4 regions of the Rhizobium sp. RSm-3 genome follow, and region 4 is predicted to be linked to each of the others. Evidence: predicted binding sites of a transcription regulator. Region 4 holds the regulator's gene; each other region holds the start of a gene.

Evidence for each region. The regulator LexA, encoded in region 4, represses DNA repair genes until DNA is damaged. The targets are predictions, from matches to a motif close to TGTTCNNNNTGTGTTCNG.
Region 1: the regulator LexA is predicted to act here: its motif matches at 2,945-2,962, upstream of BBJ66_RS19005 (MazG nucleotide pyrophosphohydrolase domain-containing protein).
Region 2: the regulator LexA is predicted to act here: its motif matches at 2,545-2,562, upstream of recA (recombinase RecA).
Region 3: the regulator LexA is predicted to act here: its motif matches at 2,255-2,272, upstream of BBJ66_RS01600 (YifB family Mg chelatase-like AAA ATPase).

Annotation. Positions count from the first base shown of each region.
Region 1 covers NZ_MAWZ01000023.1:39,039-44,065, forward strand. Annotated here, with positions in the region: gene BBJ66_RS18990 (invasion associated locus B family protein) at 1-365, shown strand, start outside; gene tldD (metalloprotease TldD) at 680-2,095, shown strand; gene BBJ66_RS19000 (GNAT family N-acetyltransferase) at 2,113-2,604, shown strand; gene BBJ66_RS19005 (MazG nucleotide pyrophosphohydrolase domain-containing protein) at 2,624-2,941, opposite strand; gene BBJ66_RS19010 (D-alanyl-D-alanine carboxypeptidase family protein) at 3,071-4,354, opposite strand; gene BBJ66_RS19015 (polysaccharide deacetylase family protein) at 4,572-5,027, shown strand, end outside.
Region 2 covers NZ_MAWZ01000024.1:300,090-305,116, reverse strand. Annotated here, with positions in the region: gene alaS (alanine--tRNA ligase) at 1-1,177, opposite strand, end outside; gene recA (recombinase RecA) at 1,342-2,430, opposite strand; gene BBJ66_RS20470 (carbohydrate kinase family protein) at 2,659-3,603, shown strand; gene BBJ66_RS20465 (pseudouridine-5'-phosphate glycosidase) at 3,692-4,618, shown strand; gene cckA (cell cycle histidine kinase CckA) at 4,700-5,027, opposite strand, start outside.
Region 3 covers NZ_MAWZ01000001.1:322,510-327,536, forward strand. Annotated here, with positions in the region: gene BBJ66_RS01585 (sugar ABC transporter ATP-binding protein) at 1-99, shown strand, start outside; gene BBJ66_RS01590 (ABC transporter permease) at 83-1,105, shown strand; gene gshB (glutathione synthase) at 1,240-2,187, shown strand; gene BBJ66_RS01600 (YifB family Mg chelatase-like AAA ATPase) at 2,361-3,890, shown strand; partial or broken gene BBJ66_RS32820 (magnesium chelatase domain-containing protein) at 3,898-4,427, shown strand; gene BBJ66_RS33980 (M12 family metallopeptidase) at 4,786-5,027, shown strand, end outside.
Region 4 covers NZ_MAWZ01000027.1:28,227-33,253, forward strand. Annotated here, with positions in the region: gene BBJ66_RS21925 (ComEC/Rec2 family competence protein) at 1-1,673, shown strand, start outside; gene lexA (transcriptional repressor LexA) at 1,654-2,373, opposite strand; gene BBJ66_RS21935 (VOC family protein) at 2,571-3,464, shown strand; gene kdsA (3-deoxy-8-phosphooctulonate synthase) at 3,464-4,309, shown strand; gene eno (phosphopyruvate hydratase) at 4,451-5,027, shown strand, end outside.

The DNA.
Region 1 (5,027 bases), on a different contig from region 4:
CGACCGAACAATGCGCGCTGATGCAGAACGTCATCGCCGAGGACCGGCCGGAAGTCGGGCTTTCCGTTGTCGTGTTGAAGACGGCCGACCGCAAGTCGAAGATTCTGCGCGTGCTGGCGCCGCTCGGCGTGCTCCTGCCGAACGGCCTCGGCCTCAATGTCGACGGCAAGGATATCGGCCGCGCCTATTTCGTGCGCTGCTTCGCCGATGGCTGTTATGCCGAGGTCGTGCTCGAGGACGAGCTGCTGAAGACCTTCCGCAGCGGCGCCCAGGCAACCTTCATCGTCTTCCAGACGCCGGAAGAAGGCATCGGCATCCCCGTCGACCTCAAGGGCTTCGCTGAGGGTTTTGACGCGCTGCCGTAAGGGCAGCTCGCGGCCTGTCGCGGGTCCGCCCCTCATCCGCCTGCCGGCACCTTCTCCCCGCGCGCGGGGCGAAGGGGATAGCCGCGACCTCTCCGTCCCTCGCATACCTCTCGCAGGGCACGTCCCCTCGCCCCGTTTACGGGGAGAGGGTTAGGGTGAGGGGCAGCATCCGCACGAACCGGACGGTGTCGCACGAGGCCAAGATAACCTCTCCCACAAAGAAAATTCGACAGCAGGGCTTCACTCCTTATCATTGGGAGCCCTATCTAGATGCGTAAGCGCATTCCCAAACGCATGCCCATTGGAGCAAGACCATGACCACCGATCTCCTGACGCTATTCGATGCCGACGAAGCCACGATGCGTGGTCTGGTCGCCGAGGCGCTCGCCGGCGCCGATGACGGCGAGCTGTTTATCGAGCATGCGCAGGCCGAAGCGCTGACCTTCGACAATGGCCGGCTGAAGGGCGGCAGCTTCAACACCGAGCAGGGATTCGGCCTGCGCGCCGTTGCCGGCGAAGCGGTCGGTTTTGCCCATGCCGGCGATCTCTCGGTGGCGGCGCTGAAGCGGGCGGCGGATGCTGTGGGCGCAGTGACGCGCGGCTATTCCGGCTCCTATGCGGCGGCCCCGCAAGGCACCAACAAGAAATTCTACGGCGACCAGAACCCGATCGGCCAGCCGAGCTTCGAGGAAAAGGTCAAGCTCCTGCAGGACATCGACGCCTATCTCAGAGGCAAGAACGACAAGGTGCGGCAGGTGACGGCCTCGGTCGCGGCAAGCTGGCAGGTGGTCGACATCCTGCGCGCCGACGGGCATCGCGTGCGCGACATCAGGCCGATGACGCGCATCAATATCTCGGTGATGGTCGGCGAAGGCGACCGGCAGGAAAGCGGCTCCTACGGCAGCGGCGGACGGATCGGCTTCGGCGACTTCATCGCCGAGGGCAGCTGGCAATACGGCGCCGACGAGGCGCTGCGCCAGGCGCTGGTCAACCTCGAAGCGATCGATGCGCCGGCGGGCACGATGGACGTCGTTCTCGGCTCCGGCTGGCCGGGGGTGATGCTGCACGAGGCCGTCGGCCACGGACTGGAAGGCGATTTCAACCGCAAGAAGACGTCGGCTTTTTCAGGCCTTCTCGGCCAGATGGTCGCCGCCCCTGGCGTGACCGTCGTCGACGACGGCACGATCGACAACCGCCGCGGCTCGATCACCATCGACGACGAGGGCACGCCGTCGGGCTATAACGTGCTGATCGAGAACGGCAAGCTGGTCGGCTATATGCAGGACCGGCAGAACGCCCGGCTGATGGGCATGGCGCCCACCGGCAACGGCCGCCGCCAGGGTTATGCGCATGTGCCGATGCCGCGCATGACCAACACCTATATGCTCGGCGGCGACAAGACGCCCGAAGAGATCATCGCCTCGGTGAAGAAGGGCATCTATGCCGTTTCCTTCGGCGGCGGCCAGGTGGATATCACCTCCGGCAAGTTCGTCTTCGGCTGCACCGAGGCCTATCTGATCGAGAACGGCAAGGTCGGCGCGCCGATCAAGGGCGCCATGCTGATCGGCAACGGCCCGGATGCGATGAAGCGTGTATCGATGATCGGCAACGACATGAAGCTCGATACCGGCATCGGCAATTGCGGCAAGGGCGGCCAATGGGTTCCCGTCGGCGTCGGCCAGCCGCATCTGCGCATGGATCAGGTGACGGTCGGCGGTACGCAGACCTGAGGCGAAAGGAGCCTGTGATGGCGGAGGTCGAGATCAGGCGTTTTGCGGAAGGCGACGCCGATGCCGTGCTTTCGGTGATCCTGCCGATCCAGCGCGAAGAGTTCGGCATCGACATCACTGCCGATGCGCAGCCCGATCTGAGGGTCATCCCGGATTTCTACCAGTCCGGCAAGGGAGAATTCTGGGTCGCCGTCAAGGACGGCGCCATCGTTGGCACGCTTGGTTTGAAGGATATCGGCAACCATCAGGCGGCGCTGCGCAAGATGTTCGTCGCCGCCAAGGTTCGCGGCCATGAACATGGCGTGGCGGCGCTGCTGCTCGACCGCATGTTTTCCCACGCCAGGGATGCCGGCCTCACCGAAATCTTCCTCGGTACCACGGACAAGTTCGTCGCCGCCCACCGCTTCTACGAGAAGAACGGCTTTACCGAGATCGCCAAAACCACCCTGCCCCGCGCCTTCCCGCTGATGGCGGTGGACACCAAGTTTTATCGGCATAAGGTCGGCTGACGCGGGCGGCCGACATGCTTCAGCTCTTCAACTCCTCCACCGGCTGAAACCGCCACTTGCGTTCGATCGCCGCGGCCAGATCGATATCGTTGCGGCGGGCAAAGAGCAGGATATGGCCGAGCAGGTCGGCGGTTTCGTCGGCGAGATCGCGGTGGAGTTCTTCCTGTGTCCGGTCCCTGCGGCGCCCGCGGCCGGTCAGGCGGTTCCAAGCCTGGGTGAGCTCGCCCACCTCCTCCTGCAGCTTCAAGAGAAACCAGTCGGGGTCACGCTCGATGCCGTTGGCCGCGGAATAGGTGGCGGATGAGATTTCGAACTGGTCGGCAAGACGACGCAACATCGGCGTTCTCCTTTTGTTTATGGAAGAGACGCTGATTCCCGATGCTTGTCCAGAGTCGATTGTCTTACAGCGCAGCGCGTCTGTTCAGACGCGCAAAGGACGCTGTAACACTTTGAATTGCTACGGCGATCAGCCGTGGTCCGGCAGCAGCATGCAGTCGTAGGAGCGCTGCTTCAGCGCATCGCAGGCGGAGACGGCGGCATCCCTGCTGGCGAAACCGACGAAGCGGGCGCGGTAGATCTTGTTGGCGCCCGTCCCGACCGCCTCGGTATAGGGCGAGGCGGAAACAAGCGGTGCGCCGCCTTCCGACTTTGCCTGGGCGAGAAGCGCACGCGCCGCATCGGCGCTCGGGGCGGCCGAAATCTGGATCTGCCAGTCACCAGCAGTCTTTTCTGCCGACATTTTCGGCGCCTTGCCGGCGTTCAGGATCTCGTCCATCGCGACCGGACGGTCCAGCGGCACGACGGCGTCATCGGCATAGGCCAGGCTCTTTGCGGCAAGATCGTCGGTTGGGCGTGGGGCGCTCAGCGGCACCGGAACATCGGAATCATCGGCGGCGGAGGCGACTTCGACAGGCTCCCTGGCGCCGACGCTCGCCACCAGCTTGGCGCCGCCGGAAGAGGAGGCACGGCCGAGATAACGGTCGAGCAGACCGGCCATCTTGGCGTCGCGGCTGCGGGCGGTGCGGCCGCCGAGCACGACGCCGACGACGCGGCGGTTGCCGTCCTTGACGGCGCTGACGAGATTGAAGCCGGAGGCGTTGGTGTAACCGGTCTTGATGCCGTCCATGCCCTGGTAGCGGTACATGAGATTATTGTGGCCGCGCACGTTGCGGCCACGGAAATTGAAGCTTGCCGCCGAAAACAGCCGGTATTCGTTCGGATAATTCTTCATCAGCGCGATGGCGAGCGTCGACATATCGCGCGCCGTCGTAACCTGACGGCCGTCCGGCAGGCCGGAGGCGTTGACGAAGACGGTGCGGCTCATCCCGAGCTGGCGGGCCTTGGCGGTCATCATCCGGGCAAAACCGCTTTCCGAACCGCCGAGCGTCTCGCCCATGGCGGAGGCGGCATCATTGGCGGATTTGATGATCATGCCGTAGACCGCCTCGCGCACGGTGATCGTGCCGCCGGCCTTGACGCCGAGCTTGGTCGGCGGGCGGGAAGCGGCGTATTTCGACATCTTGATCGGCGTTTCCCAGGCGATCTTGCCGCGCTTCAGCGCCTCGAAGGTGAGATAGAGCGTCATCATCTTGGTCAGCGAGGCCGGATGGTTCAGCGTATCGGCGTTTTCGGCGGCGAGAACCTTGCCGGTGCGGGCATCGAGGATCAATGAAGCGCTGCCGGCCCAGGCCGCAAGAGGCGCCGAAACGGCCAGCGTTGCGGTCAAAACAGCCGCCAGAAGCGTTCTCATGCAGTTCCCCTTGATGCGTCGGCTCGCAATGGATCGGCCTTTGTGCCGTAATGTGACAGAAGCGGCAAGTTTGGCGCGACTTTGAGGCAACTCCTATCATTTTTCTAGTCTTTTCATCGCCTTGGTTAACAGGAAATGAAAAGACCCGTGCGAAATCGGGATTCAGCAAGGCTTAAGCCGCGCTTGCTAGTTTCCGAAAAAAAGCAACGGACGGCGCATGGCGGGACAATTCAAGCGACTGGCAAAACGCACAGCGATCGGTGCCGGGCTCGAGCTTTCCTGGCTGATCGCCGCCGCCGGGTTGATGCGCGAGGCGCGTGGGCGCGGCGTCGTCTTCACGCTGCACCATGTCCGCCCGCAGGTGCCGGAGGCTTTCGAACCGAATGCGCATCTCGAAATTACCCCCGGCTTCCTCGATACGGCGCTGCGGCGGCTGCGGCGGGAGGGCTATCGCTTCGTGCCGCTCGATCAGGTGCCGGCGCTGCTGGCCGAGCCCGAAGGTGGAAGGCCGTTTGCCGCCTTCACGCTCGACGACGGCTACATCAACAATCTGGAGCACGCGCTGCCGGTGTTCGAACAGCATCGGGCGCCGTTCACAGTGTTCGTCGCCAAGGGTTTTGCCGAGGGCTCTCACAGCATCTGGTGGGAGACGCTCGCCGTGCTCCTGCGCCGA
Region 2 (5,027 bases), on a different contig from region 4:
AGGTGTCGTAGAGCTTGAAGGCGGTTTCGCCGTCCAGCATGTCCCCCTTGTCGAGATCCGTGGTCGCATCCGACAGCAGCGACAAGCCACGCTCCAGCGTCTTGCGGAAGCGGCCTTCCTCGAGTTTCAGCGTCTCCGAAATCAACGCTTCGGCGCGCACGAGTTCCGGATAGGCGCGCCCCATCTCCTGCACCAGCGTCGGCAGCAGCTTGTACATCAGCGGCTCCTTGGCGCCGAGAAGCTGGGCATGCCGCATGGCGCGGCGCATGATACGGCGCAGCACATAGCCGCGGCCTTCATTCGACGGCAGCACGCCATCGGCGATCAGGAAGGCCGAGGAGCGCAGATGGTCGGCGATGACCCGGTGGCTGGCGCTACCCTCCGCCTTGACGCCCATCGACTCCTCGATAGTGCCGATCAGCGTGCGGAACAGGTCCGTGTCGAACACGCTCTGAACGCCCTGCAGAACGGCGGCCATGCGCTCGAGCCCCATTCCGGTATCGATCGACGGGCGCGGCAGCGGGTTGCGAACACCAGGCTCGGTCTGTTCGAACTGCATGAAGACGAGGTTCCAGAATTCCAGGAACCGGTCGCCATCCTCCTCAGGCGAACCAGGAGGGCCGCCCCAGACGTTTTCCCCCTGGTCGATGAAGATTTCAGAGCATGGGCCGCAAGGGCCGGTATCGCCCATCTGCCAGAAGTTGTCGGAGGTCGGGATGCGGATGATCTTGTCGTCGGAGAAGCCGGCGATCTTCTTCCACAGCGTCGCGGCTTCCTCGTCTTCGGAATAGACGGTGACCAGCAGGCGATGTTTCGGCAGGTCGAAACCTTCGGTCACCAGCTTCCAGGCAAGCTCGATCGCATTCTCCTTGAAATAGTCGCCAAACGAAAAGTTGCCGAGCATTTCGAAGAAGGTCAGGTGGCGGGCCGTATAGCCGACATTGTCGAGGTCGTTATGCTTGCCGCCGGCGCGCACGCATTTCTGCGAGGTGGTCGCCGTCGAATAAGGGCGTTTCTCCAGACCGGTGAAGACGTTCTTGAACTGTACCATGCCGGCATTGGTGAACATCAGCGTCGGGTCGTTGCGCGGCACGAGCGGGCTCGACGAGACGATCTCATGACCGTTCTTCTTGAAATAGTCGAGGAATGTCGACCGGATATCGTTCACACCGCTCATGCTATGCCCTTCAATGCTGCCGGAGGCAGGTAAATCTAAATCCATCGGCTTTTAACGTTCACCTCCGCCACTGTCCAGCAGACAAACAAAACCGGCCGCATTCTGATCAGGGAATGCAGCCGGCCTGGATTTTCAAAGGGACTGGCAGAAAACCGACAGCGAAATCACATTTCCGCGGCGGCGTCACCGTCATCGGGGTCCGGTCCGCCGTTCTGCAGGAAGCGGTCGGCGATCAGGCCGGCATTCTGGCGCAGCGACAGTTCGATCTCGCGAGCCAGATCCGGATTGTCGCGCAGGAAGGTCTTGGCGTTTTCGCGGCCCTGGCCGAGACGCTGGCTGTTATAGGAGAACCAGGCACCGGATTTCTCGACGATGCCGGCCTTGACGCCGAGATCGACCAGTTCGCCGGTCTTGGAAACGCCCTCGCCATACATGATGTCGAACTCGACCTGCTTGAAGGGCGGCGCCATCTTGTTCTTGACCACCTTGACGCGGGTCTGGTTGCCGATCACCTCTTCGCGCTCCTTGACCGCGCCGATGCGGCGGATGTCGAGGCGCACGGAGGCATAGAACTTCAGCGCATTGCCGCCGGTCGTCGTCTCAGGCGAACCGAACATGACGCCGATCTTCATGCGGATCTGGTTGATGAAGATCACCATGGTGTTCGACTTGGAAATCGAAGCGGTGAGCTTGCGCAGCGCCTGGCTCATCAGGCGCGCCTGCAAGCCGGGAAGGCTGTCGCCCATCTCGCCCTCGATTTCGGCGCGCGGCGTCAGTGCGGCGACCGAGTCGACGACAAGAACGTCGACCGCGCCGGAGCGCACCAGCGTATCGGTGATTTCGAGCGCCTGTTCGCCGGTATCGGGCTGCGAGATCAGCAGGTTCTGCAGATCGACGCCAAGCTTGCGGGCATAGACGGGATCGAGCGCATGTTCGGCATCCACGAAGGCGCAGATGCCGCCCTTCTTCTGCGCCTCGGCAATGGTCTGCAATGCAAGCGTCGTCTTACCCGAGCTCTCCGGCCCGTAAATTTCGATGATACGGCCCCTCGGCAGACCACCGACGCCAAGCGCGATATCGAGGCCAAGCGAGCCGGTCGAGATCGTCTCGATCTCGACAACATTCTCGTTGGAGCCGAGTTTCATGATCGAGCCCTTGCCGAACGACCGCTCTATCTGTGAGAGTGCCGCTTCAAGCGCTTTGCTTTTGTCCACCGATTTGTCCTCTACCAGCCGCAATGAATTCTGAGACATCCGATCCACCTTTAGGTTATTGAAGCCGCCCAAGCAATGTCGAGTTTGTACCCTATTTGTTCTATTCCCGCAATAGGCGATCAAACGATTGAAAGAAAAAGGTAAAACAGCCCGTGTTCTATATTTGTTTTATCGATGCAAAGCAACGGCTTAGGCCATATGCGCCGGCTTTGCCGCGGCCGGTAGCACCGCCTCGATTCGCTTTTTGCGCAGCGGAAGGCGGTTGAAATGAACAAAAAGATTCTTGTTCTCGGCGGTGCCCATATCGACCGGCGCGGCCGGATCTCCGGCGAAACGGCGCCGGGCGCCAGCAATCCCGGCACCTGGTTCGAGGAGCCGGGCGGCGGCGGCTTTAATGCGGCGCGCAACCTTGCAAGGCTCGGTTTTCAGGTGACGATGATTTCACCACGCGGCGGCGACCCCATCGGCGAGATGGTCAGCGAGGCGGCCGATTTCGCCGGCATCGACGACCGGCCTTTCGTGTTCCTCGACCGCAAGACCCCGAGCTATACGGCGATCATCGAGAAGGACGGCGATCTGGTGATCGCCCTTGCCGACATGGACCTCTACCGTTTCTTCGTGCCGCGGCGTCTCTCCATCCGCTGGGTGCGGGAGGCCTTCGCCGCCCATGATCTCATTCTTTTCGACGCCAACCTGCCGGAGGAGACGATCGCGGCGATCGTTGCCAAGGCGCGTTCCCTGGCAAAGCCGGTCGCGGCGATCGCCATCTCGCCTGCCAAAGTCGTCAGGCTGAAACCCTGTATCGGGGATATCGACTACCTGTTCCTGAATGAGGCCGAGGCTTCCGCCCTTGCCGGGCAACAGCCGGAGGACGCTGCCGGCTGGCCGCCGCTTCTGAACGAGATCGGCATCAGGAACGCCGTCGTCACCCGCGGCCGCCGCGAACTCGTCGCACTTTGCGGGGGCCGCGCCATGACGCTGCAGCCGCCGGTCGCCGACACCGTCGCCGACGTCACCGGTGCCGGCGATTCCCTTGCCGCCGGCACGCTTGCAGCCTTGATATCAGGCCTGCCGCTCGAAGAGGCCATTCGCCACGGCACCGCGGCCGCCACGCTGACCGTGCAATCGCGGCATGCCGTCAACGAAAATCTGACGCCGGATCTCTTGAATGCGGCGCTTGCCCTTGTTCCCAAGGCCAGAATTCTGCATTGAAGCGACGAAATTAAATAGCTTGCGTGATGTCGTCCGAAAACTGCAGAGACTTTTCGGCATCATGCTCTATCGACGACAGGACAAGATCATGACCAAGCCCATTTCGCCCCTTCTGCCGATCGCCTATTCGAAGGAGGTCGCCAGCGCCAAGCAGCGCGGCGCGCCGCTGGTGGCGCTGGAATCGACGATCATCACCCATGGCATGCCCTATCCCGGCAATATCGAGATGGCCCGCAGCGTCGAGGCGATCATTCGCGAACAGGGTGCGGTGCCGGCAACGATCGCCGTTATTCATGGCACTCTGCATATCGGCCTTGAAGCCGGCGAACTGGAGCAGCTCGCCAAGGCGACCGATGTGATGAAGGTGTCGCGCGCCGATCTCGCCTTTTCGATCGCCGAGCGCCGCACCGGCGCCACCACGGTCGCCGCGACGATGATTGCGGCCGCCCTCGCCGGCATCCGGGTTTTTGCCACAGGCGGCATCGGTGGCGTGCACCGCGGCGCCGAGGAAAGCTTTGATATCTCCGCCGATCTCGAGGAACTGGCGCGCACCGGCGTTATCGTCGTCTGCGCCGGCGCCAAGGCGATCCTCGATATTCCAAAGACGCTGGAAGTGCTGGAAACCCGCGGCGTCCCCGTCGTTACCTACGAGAGCGAAGAATTCCCCGCCTTCTGGTCACGCTCCTCGGGCATATCAAGCCCGCTGTCGCTGAACAGCCCGGCCGCCATTGCCAATTTCCAGACGGTGCGCGAACAGCTCGGCATCGACGGCGGCATGCTGATTGCCAACCCGGTGCCCGAGGCCGACGAAATCGCCCGCGAGGAGATGGAAATCTATATCGAGCGGGCGCTGGATAGCGCCGAGCGCGACGAAATCACCGGCAAGGCGGTCACGCCCTATCTGCTCTCAACCATCTTCGACCTAACGGACGGCCAGAGCCTGAAGACGAATATTGCGCTGGTCGAGAACAATGCGCGGCTGGCGGCGGAGATTGCCGTGGCGTTGGGTGAGTGAGGGTTGACGGGGGCAGACAGTATCGCCTTGGCAATAGGCGTGCCGTGTAAGCCCTATCTACCAAGGCCATGCCGGCTGCCTTCACCCGTCCAGCGTCTCCTTCACCACCACCGCAAGCTGCTTCAGCGAAAACGGCTTCGGCAAAAACCCGAATTTTGACTCAGGCGGCAGGTTGCGGGCGAAGGCATCTTCGGCATAGCCGGACACGAAGATGAATTTCATGTCGGGATAGGTCTTGCGCAGCTCGCGCAGCAGCGTCGGGCCGTCCATTTCGGGCATCACCACGTCGGATACGACGATGTCGACCTTGCCGTCGAGTTCTTCCATGATGCTCAGCGCCTCGACGCCCGAGCCCGCCTCGTGCACGGTGTAGCCGCGCGTTTCCAGCATGCGCTTGCCGCCGCGGCGC
Region 3 (5,027 bases), on a different contig from region 4:
GACGGCAAGATATCCGGCGAAATCGCCCGCGAACAATTTGACGAGAGCAGGATCCTGTCGCTCGCTTACAAGGAGTACAGCCGTGTCCGCCAGCATTGAAAAACAGACCGAGGCAAAAGAGGCGCGCTTCTGGGACAAGCTTATCCGGATCTCGATGAAGGAGGCGGGCGTCGCCATTGCCCTCATCCTGATCCTGGCGTTTTTCTCGGCGACGGCGCCCTATTTCGCGACGCCGGAGAATTTCCTGAAGATCTTCGTGCAGATCGCCATCAACACCGTGCTTGCTGCCGGCATGACCTTCGTCATCCTCGTCGGCGGCATCGATCTTTCCGTCGGCTCGCTGCTGGCCCTTTGCACGGTGATCGGCGCCACGATCATGATCAACCCGGCCTTTTCGCCATGGCAGGCGATTATCCTCGCCTGTCTTGCTTCGATGGGCACGGGTGCTGCGCTTGGCGCCGTCAATGGCTGGATCTGCGAGAAGTGGAAGCTTCCCTCCTTCATCGTCACGCTCGGCATGCTGAATGTCGCCAGCGGCCTGGCCCGCGTCGTCAGCGACAATTCGACGATCACCGGCCTGCCGCAGCCTTTCGTCGATTTCGGCAACCTGATCTTCTGGGGCATACTCCCATCGATCTTCCTGATTGCCGTCGTCGTCGTCCTCATCGGCTGGTTCGTGCTGCGCTATACCGTCTTCGGCCGCTTCGTCTTTGCCATCGGCACGAATGAAGAGGCCGTCCGGCTCTCCGGACACCAGCCGAAAAAATACAAGATCGCCGTCTTCACCATCTCAGGGCTGACCGCCGGCATCGCCGCCATGGTCTATCTGCTCCGCCTCAATGTCGGCAGCCCGGTCGCCGGTATCGGCTACGAGCTGAACGCCATCGCCGCCGTCATCATCGGCGGCACCAGCCTCTCGGGCGGCAAGGGTTCGATCATCGGCACGCTGGTTGGCGCCTGCATTCTGCAGGTCCTGTCGACCGGATTGCAACTGCTCGGCGCCGACGACAATATCAAGCCGATCGTCATCGGCGCCGTCATCGTCCTTGCCGTCATTCTCGACAGCTATCGCGGCCGATTGATGCGGATACTCGAAACGCGGTGATCCATTCAAACGCCTGCAGCGCCGCTTGCGCGTCTGAAAAGACGCGCGGCGCTGTAGCGCCGGAAAGCCTGATTGACCGTTGCGTTTGATACCGGGCCGACCTACATCTGTCCGGCATTCAGCGAGGGACGGAAATGGCCAAGATCACCAATGTAGCGGTCCAGATGGATCATGTCGCCGGCATCAATATTGCGGGCGACTCCACCTTCGCCATGAGCCTGGAAGCCCAGGCGCGCGGCTACCGGCTGTTCCATTACACGCCCGAGCGCCTCAGCTTCCGCGACGGCAAGCTCTATGCCAGCGTCGAGCCGATGCTGCTGAAGGACGTCAAGGGCGATCATTTCGAGCTCGGCGCGCCCGAGCGCGTCGATCTCTCCACCATGGACGTGGTGCTGCTGCGCCAGGACCCGCCCTTCGACATGGCCTATATCACCTCGACGCATCTGCTCGAGCGCATCCACCCGAAGACCCTCGTCGTCAACGATCCGGCCTGGGTGCGCAATTCGCCGGAAAAAATCTTCGTCACCGAATTTGCCGACCTGATGCCGAAGACGCTGATCACCAAGGATCCGGCCGAGATCCGCCGCTTCCGCGACGAGATGGGCGATATCATCCTCAAACCGCTCTACGGCAATGGCGGCGCCGGCGTCTTCCATTCGACCCGCGATGACCGCAACCTCTCCTCGCTGCTCGAAATGTTCGGCCAGCTGTTCCGCGAGCCCTTCATCGCCCAGCAATATCTGCCCGACGTGCGCAAGGGCGACAAGCGCATCATCCTGGTCGACGGCGAATTTGCCGGCGCCATCAACCGCGTGCCGGCCGAGCACGACAGCCGTTCCAACATGCATGTCGGCGGCCGCGCCGAGGCGACTGAACTGACGCCGCGTGAACAGGAAATCTGCGCCCGCATCGGCCCGGCGCTGAGAGAACGCGGCTTCCTGCTCGTCGGCATCGATGTGATCGGCGATTACATGACCGAGATCAACGTCACCTCGCCGACAGGCATCCGCGAGGTCAAGAAGTTCGGCGGCGCCGATATCGCAAGCCTGCTCTGGGATGCGATCGAGCGCAAGCGCGGCTAAGCCTGCCGCGTGGACCACGCGCCTGCCGTGACCGGACACAACCCCGGTCACAGACTATATCCGACTACGTTCCTTTCTTGTTCTTGTTTTATTCCTGTTCCCATGCCAGATTGCAACTGCTGGCCCTGAAGGGTTGCAGGCGGTATAAGAGTTGGCGGGCAAGGGGTGGGCATATGGTCGCGCGTGTCAGTACGGTGGCATTTCAGGGCATCGAAGGTGTGCCGGTCGAGGTCCAGGTCATGGTCGCGCCCGGCAAGGTCGGCATGCAGATCGTCGGCCTGCCCGACAAGGCGGTGGCCGAAAGCCGCGAGCGGGTGCAGGCCGCCCTTCACGCCTCCGGCCTGGCGCTGCCGGCCAAACGGGTGACCGTCAACCTGGCGCCGGCCGATCTGCCGAAAGAGGGCTCGCATTTCGATCTGCCGATCGCGCTCGCTTTGATGGCCGCACTCGGCGCCATCCCCGCCGACGCGCTGTCGGATTATGTCGTCGTCGGCGAACTCAACCTCGATGGCACCATCGCCGCCATATCGGGGGCGCTGCCGGCCGCGATCGGCGCCAATGCGCTCGGCAAGGGGCTGATCTGCCCGGCCGAAAGCGGCGCCGAGGCCGCCTGGGCCGGCACCGAGGTCAATATCCTCGCTCCGCGCAGCCTGATCGCCCTTGCCAATCATTTCCGCGGCACGCAGGTGCTTTCCAGGCCGGAAGCGTCGATCCGCGCCAATGCCGCCAATCTGCCGGATCTCGCCGAGATCAAGGGCCAGGAAAGCGCCAAGCGGGCGCTCGAGGTGGCGGCCGCCGGCGGCCACAATCTGCTGATGGTCGGGCCTCCCGGCTCCGGCAAGTCGATGCTGGCGGCAAGGCTGCCGTCGATCCTGCCGCCGCTTTCGGCCGCCGAACTGCTTGAAGTCTCGATGGTCCATTCGATCGCCGGAGAGCTTTCCGGCGGCAAGCTGTCGGACCGCCGGCCTTTCCGCACCCCGCATCACTCCGCCACCATGGCGGCCCTCGTCGGCGGCGGCATCCGCGCCCGGCCCGGCGAAGCCTCGCTTGCCCATCACGGCGTGCTCTTCCTCGACGAGTTTCCCGAATTCACCCCGCAGGCGCTGGATGCGCTGCGCCAGCCGCTCGAAGGCGGCGAATGCGTCATCGCCCGCGCCAATCACCGCGTCTCCTATCCGGCGAAATTCCAGCTGATCGCGGCAATGAACCCCTGCCGCTGCGGCATGGCCGGCGAGCCCGGTCATACTTGCGCCCGCGGCCCGCGCTGCATGAGCGATTACCAGGCCCGCATCTCCGGCCCGCTGATGGACCGCATCGATATCCGCATCGACGTGCCGGCCGTCTCCGCCGCCGATCTCATCCGCCCGTTGGCCGCGGAGGCCAGCGCCGATGTCGCCCGCCGCGTCGCCCGCGCCCGCGAACGCCAGCAAGAGCGGTTCGAGGCCGCCGGCGCCAAGGGCATCGGCACCAATGCCCGCTGCTCCACCGCAATGATCGAGAAACTCGCCGAACCCGACGCCAGCGGCCTGCAACTGCTGCGCGACGCCGCCGAAAAAATGAAATTCTCCGCCCGCGGCTACCACCGCGTCCTCAAGGTCGCCCGCACCCTGGCCGATCTCGACGGCAAGTCGACGGTCGGCCGCATTCATCTAGCCGAGGCGATCTCCTATCGTATCGCTGGCGAGAGGCTGACGGCGGCGTAGGAAGAGAGGACGTTCTGACAGTGCGAGCGCCAAAAGCCGCGAACGCGTCAAGGTGGCTCTTCAAGCCTCCGGCCTGGCTCCGCCGGGCAAGCGGATAACCGTCAATCTGGTGCCAGCCGATTTGCCGAAAGAGGGCTCGCATTTCGATCTGCCGATCGCGCTTGCCCTGATGCCATTCCCGCTGACGCGCTGTCGGATTATGTCGTCGTCGGCGAACTCAATCTCGATGGCACCATCGCCGCCATATCAGGCGCGCTACCGGCCGCGATCGGCGCCAATGCGCTCGGCAAGGGGCTGATCTGCCCGGCCGAAAGCGGCGCCGAGGCCGCCTGGGCCGGTGCCGAGGTCAATATTCTCGCCCCGCGCAGCCTGATCGCCCTTGCCAATCATTTCCGCGGCACCCAGGTGCTGTCCAGGCCGGAAGCGTCGATCCGCACCAATGCCGCTAATCTGCCGGATCTCGCCGAGATCAAGGGCCAGGAAAGCGCCAAGCGGGCGCTCGAAGTCGCGGCCGCCGGCGGCCACAATCTGCTCATGGCATAAACAAAAGACCCCTGACCTGCTAGAGCATGAAGTGCCGTGTTCACCTAAGGTCGGCGTATAAGCGGTTCTAATTCCTAGCAATTCGCAATGATCGTGAGACGATTGCGTCGCGACAACGTGTTCCCATAATCAGCACGCAGTCCAACTATTTAGGCTTAGATTTGGGTTAATCGTAAGTAATCTCATCGATATCGAACAGGCAGAAGGTCCTGAAAGCTCTAGCAACGCAGCATCGGCGATGCATAGCCCTTTCAAGCACGAAGTTGCTCAAGAGAATATTCTCGGTGTGCAACCACTTTGCTCAATGCGTTCACTCTGATATATTCATTACTTCTAATTGTGGGGGGTGAAAATGATGTGGTCTGCTTGGCGCCGTCGTGTCCTTGCCTGGAGTCTTTTTTGCGCATCCGCAACAGTGATGTGTTCAAGCTCCTTTGCAGGCGATCAAGGCTTAGGGTCATATCTGTCGCGGCAAAATTCTGCGGCCCGGATCGGCCCGTCCGACCCGCGCGATCAAAAAGTGGTGGCCGGCGTTTTTGAGGACGTTTTGAACTATGCATTTCCATCGATGGCCGACGCTTGGGAAATTAATCC
Region 4 (5,027 bases):
GTCCGCAAGCGGCAAGATCGACGTCGGAAGCGCTGCTCGAATGGCTTTACCGGCTGCGCAGCAGCATCGGCGACCGCATACGGTCGATCCTGCCCGGCGACACCGGCGCCTTCGCCGCCGCGCTGGTGACCGACGAGCGGCGCGCCATCTCGAATGCGACGACGGAGGCGCTGCGCCAGTCGGGCCTTGCCCATATCGTCGCGATCTCGGGCCTCAACATGGCGCTGTCGGCCGGCATTTTCTTCGTCGGCTTCCGCATGCTGCTCAGTCTCTTTCCGGCCGTCGCTCAGGCCTATCCGACGAAGAAGATCGCCGCATCAGGCGCGCTCATTGCCGTCACCGCCTACTTCCTGATCTCCGGCTTCGGTGTCTCGGCCGAACGCGCCTTCATCATGATGGCCATCATGCTGATTGCCGTCTTCTTCGATCGGCCGTCGATCAGCCTGCGCAATGTCGTTCTCTCGGCGCTAGTCATCATCGTCATTTCACCCTCCGAAGTCTTGGGGCCGAGCTTCCAGATGTCCTTTGCCGCCACATTGGCACTGGTATCGGGCTATCAGCTGTGGAAGGACCGGCGCATCCGCGAAAACGCCTTGCTCAAGCTGCCGATCTTCCGGCCGGTCGTGGCCGTCGCCGGTTTCTTCGGCGGTGTCCTACTGACCTCGCTGATCGGCGGTTTTTCCACGGCGCTGTTTTCGATCGAGCATTTTCATCGGCTGACCGCTTACGGCCTGCCGGCAAACCTCGCGACGATGCCGATCATCTCCTTCATCGTCATGCCGGCCGGGCTGCTGGCGATGTTGCTGATGCCGTTCGGTCTGGACGCTCCACTCTGGGAGGTGGTCGGCTTCGGCCTCGACCTGGTAATCGCTGTCGCCAAGACGGTGTCCGGCTGGGGCGGCGATATCGGCGTCGGCCGTTTGCCCGCTTGGTATTTCGCCGTGGCCGTGGCAGGCTTCCTGCTGCTGACGCTGCTGCGCACCCGGCTGCGCCATGTCGGTACATTGATCCTCGCCGTCTCGACGCTCATCCTGCTGGTTCTGCCGGTCCCCCGGCCGCCGGATTTGGTGATTTCGGAGGATGGCAGCCTGGTCGCGCTCGTTGCAGGGGCGGCAATGGCTTCCAACCGTGAAAACCCGCCGGATTTCATCTTCGACCAGTGGCAGAGAGCGCTGGTCCTGCCGACCCATCACCCGCCGACGATGCTGGACGGCCCCGCTATCCCGCCGGAGGGAGAAGACCGCCGCGTCAGGCTTTCCCGCGATCAGCAGAACGAAGCGAGGACGGCGATGCGGGCGGCGGCCGCGGGCGGCGAAGCAAACCGCTTTTCCTGCGTCAAGAAGGCCTGGTGCACATCAAGGCTTGGCAATGGCCGCGTGGTAACGGTCATCGACAATGCCGCCTATCTCGGTCCGGCCTGCGATGCGGCCGATATTGTCGTGACGGCTGTCCGTCTGCGGTTCAACAGCTGCCGCTCAGGCGCGACGCTCTTCACCGGTGAGACGTTGCGCAGGACCGGTTCCGTCGAATTGCGCTTCGCGGCTGCCGGCCTGGAGGTCGCAACCGCATTCGAGAGCCTGTCGCGGCCGTGGATGCGCCAACGTGCCTATGACTGGCGCAGCAACAGTTTTGCCGAAACCGGCCCGTCCAGCGTCAGTGATAGCGGCGAATGAGGCCGACGAGCTTGCCCTGCACCTTGACGCGGTCCGGTCCGAAGATCCGGGTCTCATAAGCAGGGTTGGCCGCTTCAAGCGCGATCGACGCGCCCTTGCGCCGGAAGCGCTTCAGCGTCGCCTCCTCGTCGTCGACCAGGGCGACGACGATGTCGCCGGGACTTGCGGTGCTGCCGTTGCGGATGATCACCGTGTCGCCGTCGAAAATGCCGGCGTCGATCATCGAATCGCCTTTCACCTCCAGCGCGTAATGTTCACCGGAGCCGAGCATGTCTGAGGGAACGACGATGTCGTGGGTGTTGTTCTGGATCGCTGAGATCGGAACACCGGCAGCGATTCGGCCCATGACTGGCACCGAGACCGAGTTGCCGTTGTCGGCGACGGGTTTGACAGGCGCGGGGGCGGCGACCGGCTGGGGCTTGCCGAGGCTGCCCTCGATGACGCTCGGCGAAAAGCCGCGCCGGGGCTGGATGCTGGGGCTGTAGGCCTCGGGAAGCTTGATGACCTCGAGCGCCCGGGCGCGGTTCGGTAGGCGGCGAATGAAACCGCGTTCCTCGAGTGCTGTGATCAGCCGGTGAATGCCGGATTTCGAGGCCAGATCCAGGGCATCCTTCATCTCGTCGAAAGAGGGCGGAATGCCGGATTCTTTCATGCGCTCGTGAATGAAAAGGAGAAGCTCCTGTTGTTTGCGCGTGAGCATCGACGTGTGACCCCTGATTGAAACAAATCCAGAACAGACACTATATGTTCCATATGTGTTCCGCAAGTAGCTAAATTTCCGTAAAACTTGGCGCCAACTCGTTGAGATTTTTATTTTCATTCGCCGGATTGGCACACATGTCTTGCATTGAGGATGGCGTCGTCGCACATCTCTTCGCGATTGCAGGAGGGGATATCATGAACACGCATTCCGCCAAGCCGCACCCGCTGGATCATGTCGTGCTGCCCGTCGTCAATATCGATCTGGCGCGCGAAAGGCTCGGCAAGCTCGGCTTCACCGTTGCCGCCGATGCCCGCCATCCCTTCGGAACGGAGAATGCCTGCGTCTTCTTTGCCGACAAGACCTATCTGGAGCCGCTCGGTATCGCGAGCGTCGAGGAGACCGAGGCATCAGCGCGGCAAGGCAATGTCTTCACCGCCCGCAACCGGGCCTTCCGCTTCCGTTGCGGCGAGGAAGGGCTTTCGGCGGTGGTTTTCGGCACTGAAGATGCCGGCCTCGACCATCAAAGCTTCATTGCAGGCGGATTGAACGCCGGCGACATGCTGGAGTTCAGCCGGGCGATGAAAATGCCGGACGGCTCTAAGAGCGTCGGCAGCTTCAAACTAGCCTTTGCAGGTGATCTGCGGGCACCCGATTTCTTTCTCTTCACCTGCCAGCGCATCAATCCATTGCCGGCCGACCGCGGCGCGCTGGAGACGCATGCCAATGGCGTCACCGGCATCGCCGAGATCGCCCTCTGCGCGCCTGATGCCGCCGCCTTCGCCGGCTTCGTCAGCCTTGCCATGGCGCAATCGGCCGTCGAGAAAACCGGTTTCGGCGTCAATATCGCGGCGCCGAATGCGAAAATCAGCCTGATGACGCCGGAAGGGCTGGAGGCCTATTTCGAGGTTGCCGTCTCCTCCGCCGACCGCGGCCTGCGCGGCCGGGCTATCCTCTTCGCTGTTGCCGATCTTGCCGTGACAGAAGCACATTTGGCTGCTAACGGAGTGACATACACGCGCAAGAACAATCGCATTCTGGTGAAGCCGGCACCCGGGCAGGGCACGCTTTTCGCCTTCGAGGAAAGATGATGAGCACTGATACGAATTCGGAAGTGAGGATCGGCGAGGGCGCAGGCCAGGTCACCTTTTCCAATACCGGCCGCCTGTCGCTGATTGCCGGCCCTTGCCAGATGGAGAGCCGCGACCATGCCTTCATGGTTGCCGGCACGCTGAAGGAGCTCTGTGCCAAGCTCGGCATCGGCCTCGTCTACAAGAGTTCCTTCGATAAGGCGAACCGGACCTCGCTTTCGGCCGAGCGCGGCATCGGCCTTGAAAAGGGCATGCAGGTCTTTGCCGATCTCAAGAAGGAGTTCGGCTTTCCCGTCCTGACCGACGTTCACACCGCCGAGCAATGCGCCGAAGTGGCAAAGGTGGTCGATGTCCTGCAGATCCCGGCCTTCCTCTGCCGCCAGACCGACCTTCTGATCGCCGCCGCCGAGACCGGCCGCGCGGTCAATGTCAAGAAGGGCCAGTTTCTTGCCCCTTGGGACATGAAGAATGTGCTGAAGAAGCTCAACGCCAGCGGCAACCCGAACGTGCTGCTCTGCGAACGCGGCGCCTCCTTCGGTTACAACACTCTGGTTTCCGACATGCGCTCGCTGCCGATCATGGCGTCGATGGGCGCCCCCGTCGTCTTCGATGCCACCCATTCCGTGGCCCAGCCGGGCGGGCAGGGCGATTCTTCCGGCGGTCAGCGGGAATTCGTGGAAACGTTGGCGCGCGCAGCGGTGGCGACCGGTATTGCCGGCGTTTTCGTCGAAACCCACCAGGACCCCGACAACGCACCGTCCGACGGCCCGAACATGGTCTATCTCAAGGACATGCCGCGGCTTCTGGAAAAGCTGCTGGCCTTCGACGCCGTCGCCAAGGGCTGACAGTCAAAAGCCTGACATGTTCGTGCTATAGCGACGATCGGACATGCAGGTCGAGGGTGCCGCAATGCGCCATTGTAATTTGCACGCCTTCGATTATGACAGGCTTCGAACGATTGATCACCCACCGAGCAGGAAGAACCCATGACTGCAATCACCGATATCATCGCCCGCGAGATTCTCGATAGCCGTGGCAACCCCACCGTCGAAGTCGATGTCTATCTCGAAGACGGCAGCATGGGCCGCGCGGCCGTTCCCTCGGGTGCCTCGACCGGCGCGCATGAGGCAGTCGAGCTGCGCGACGGCGGCAAGCGCTACCTCGGCAAGGGCGTGCAAAAGGCGGTCGATGCGGCCAATACCGAGATCTTCGACGCGATCGGCGGCATCGATGCCGAAAACCAGATCCAGATCGACAACATCATGATCGAGCTGGACGGCACGCCGAACAAGTCGCGCCTCGGCGCCAACGCCATCCTCGGCGTGTCGCTGGCCGTCGCCAAGGCTGCCGCCCAAGCCTCCGGCCTGCCGCTCTACCGTTATGTCGGCGGCGCTTCCGCGAGCCTCTTGCCGGTGCCGATGATGAACATCATCAACGGCGGCGCCCATGCCGACAATCCGATCGATTTCCAGGAATTCATGATTCTGCCGGTCGGCGCCGATACGATCGCCGAAGCCGTGCGTATGGGTTCGGAAGTCTTCCATACGCTGCGCAAGGAACTGG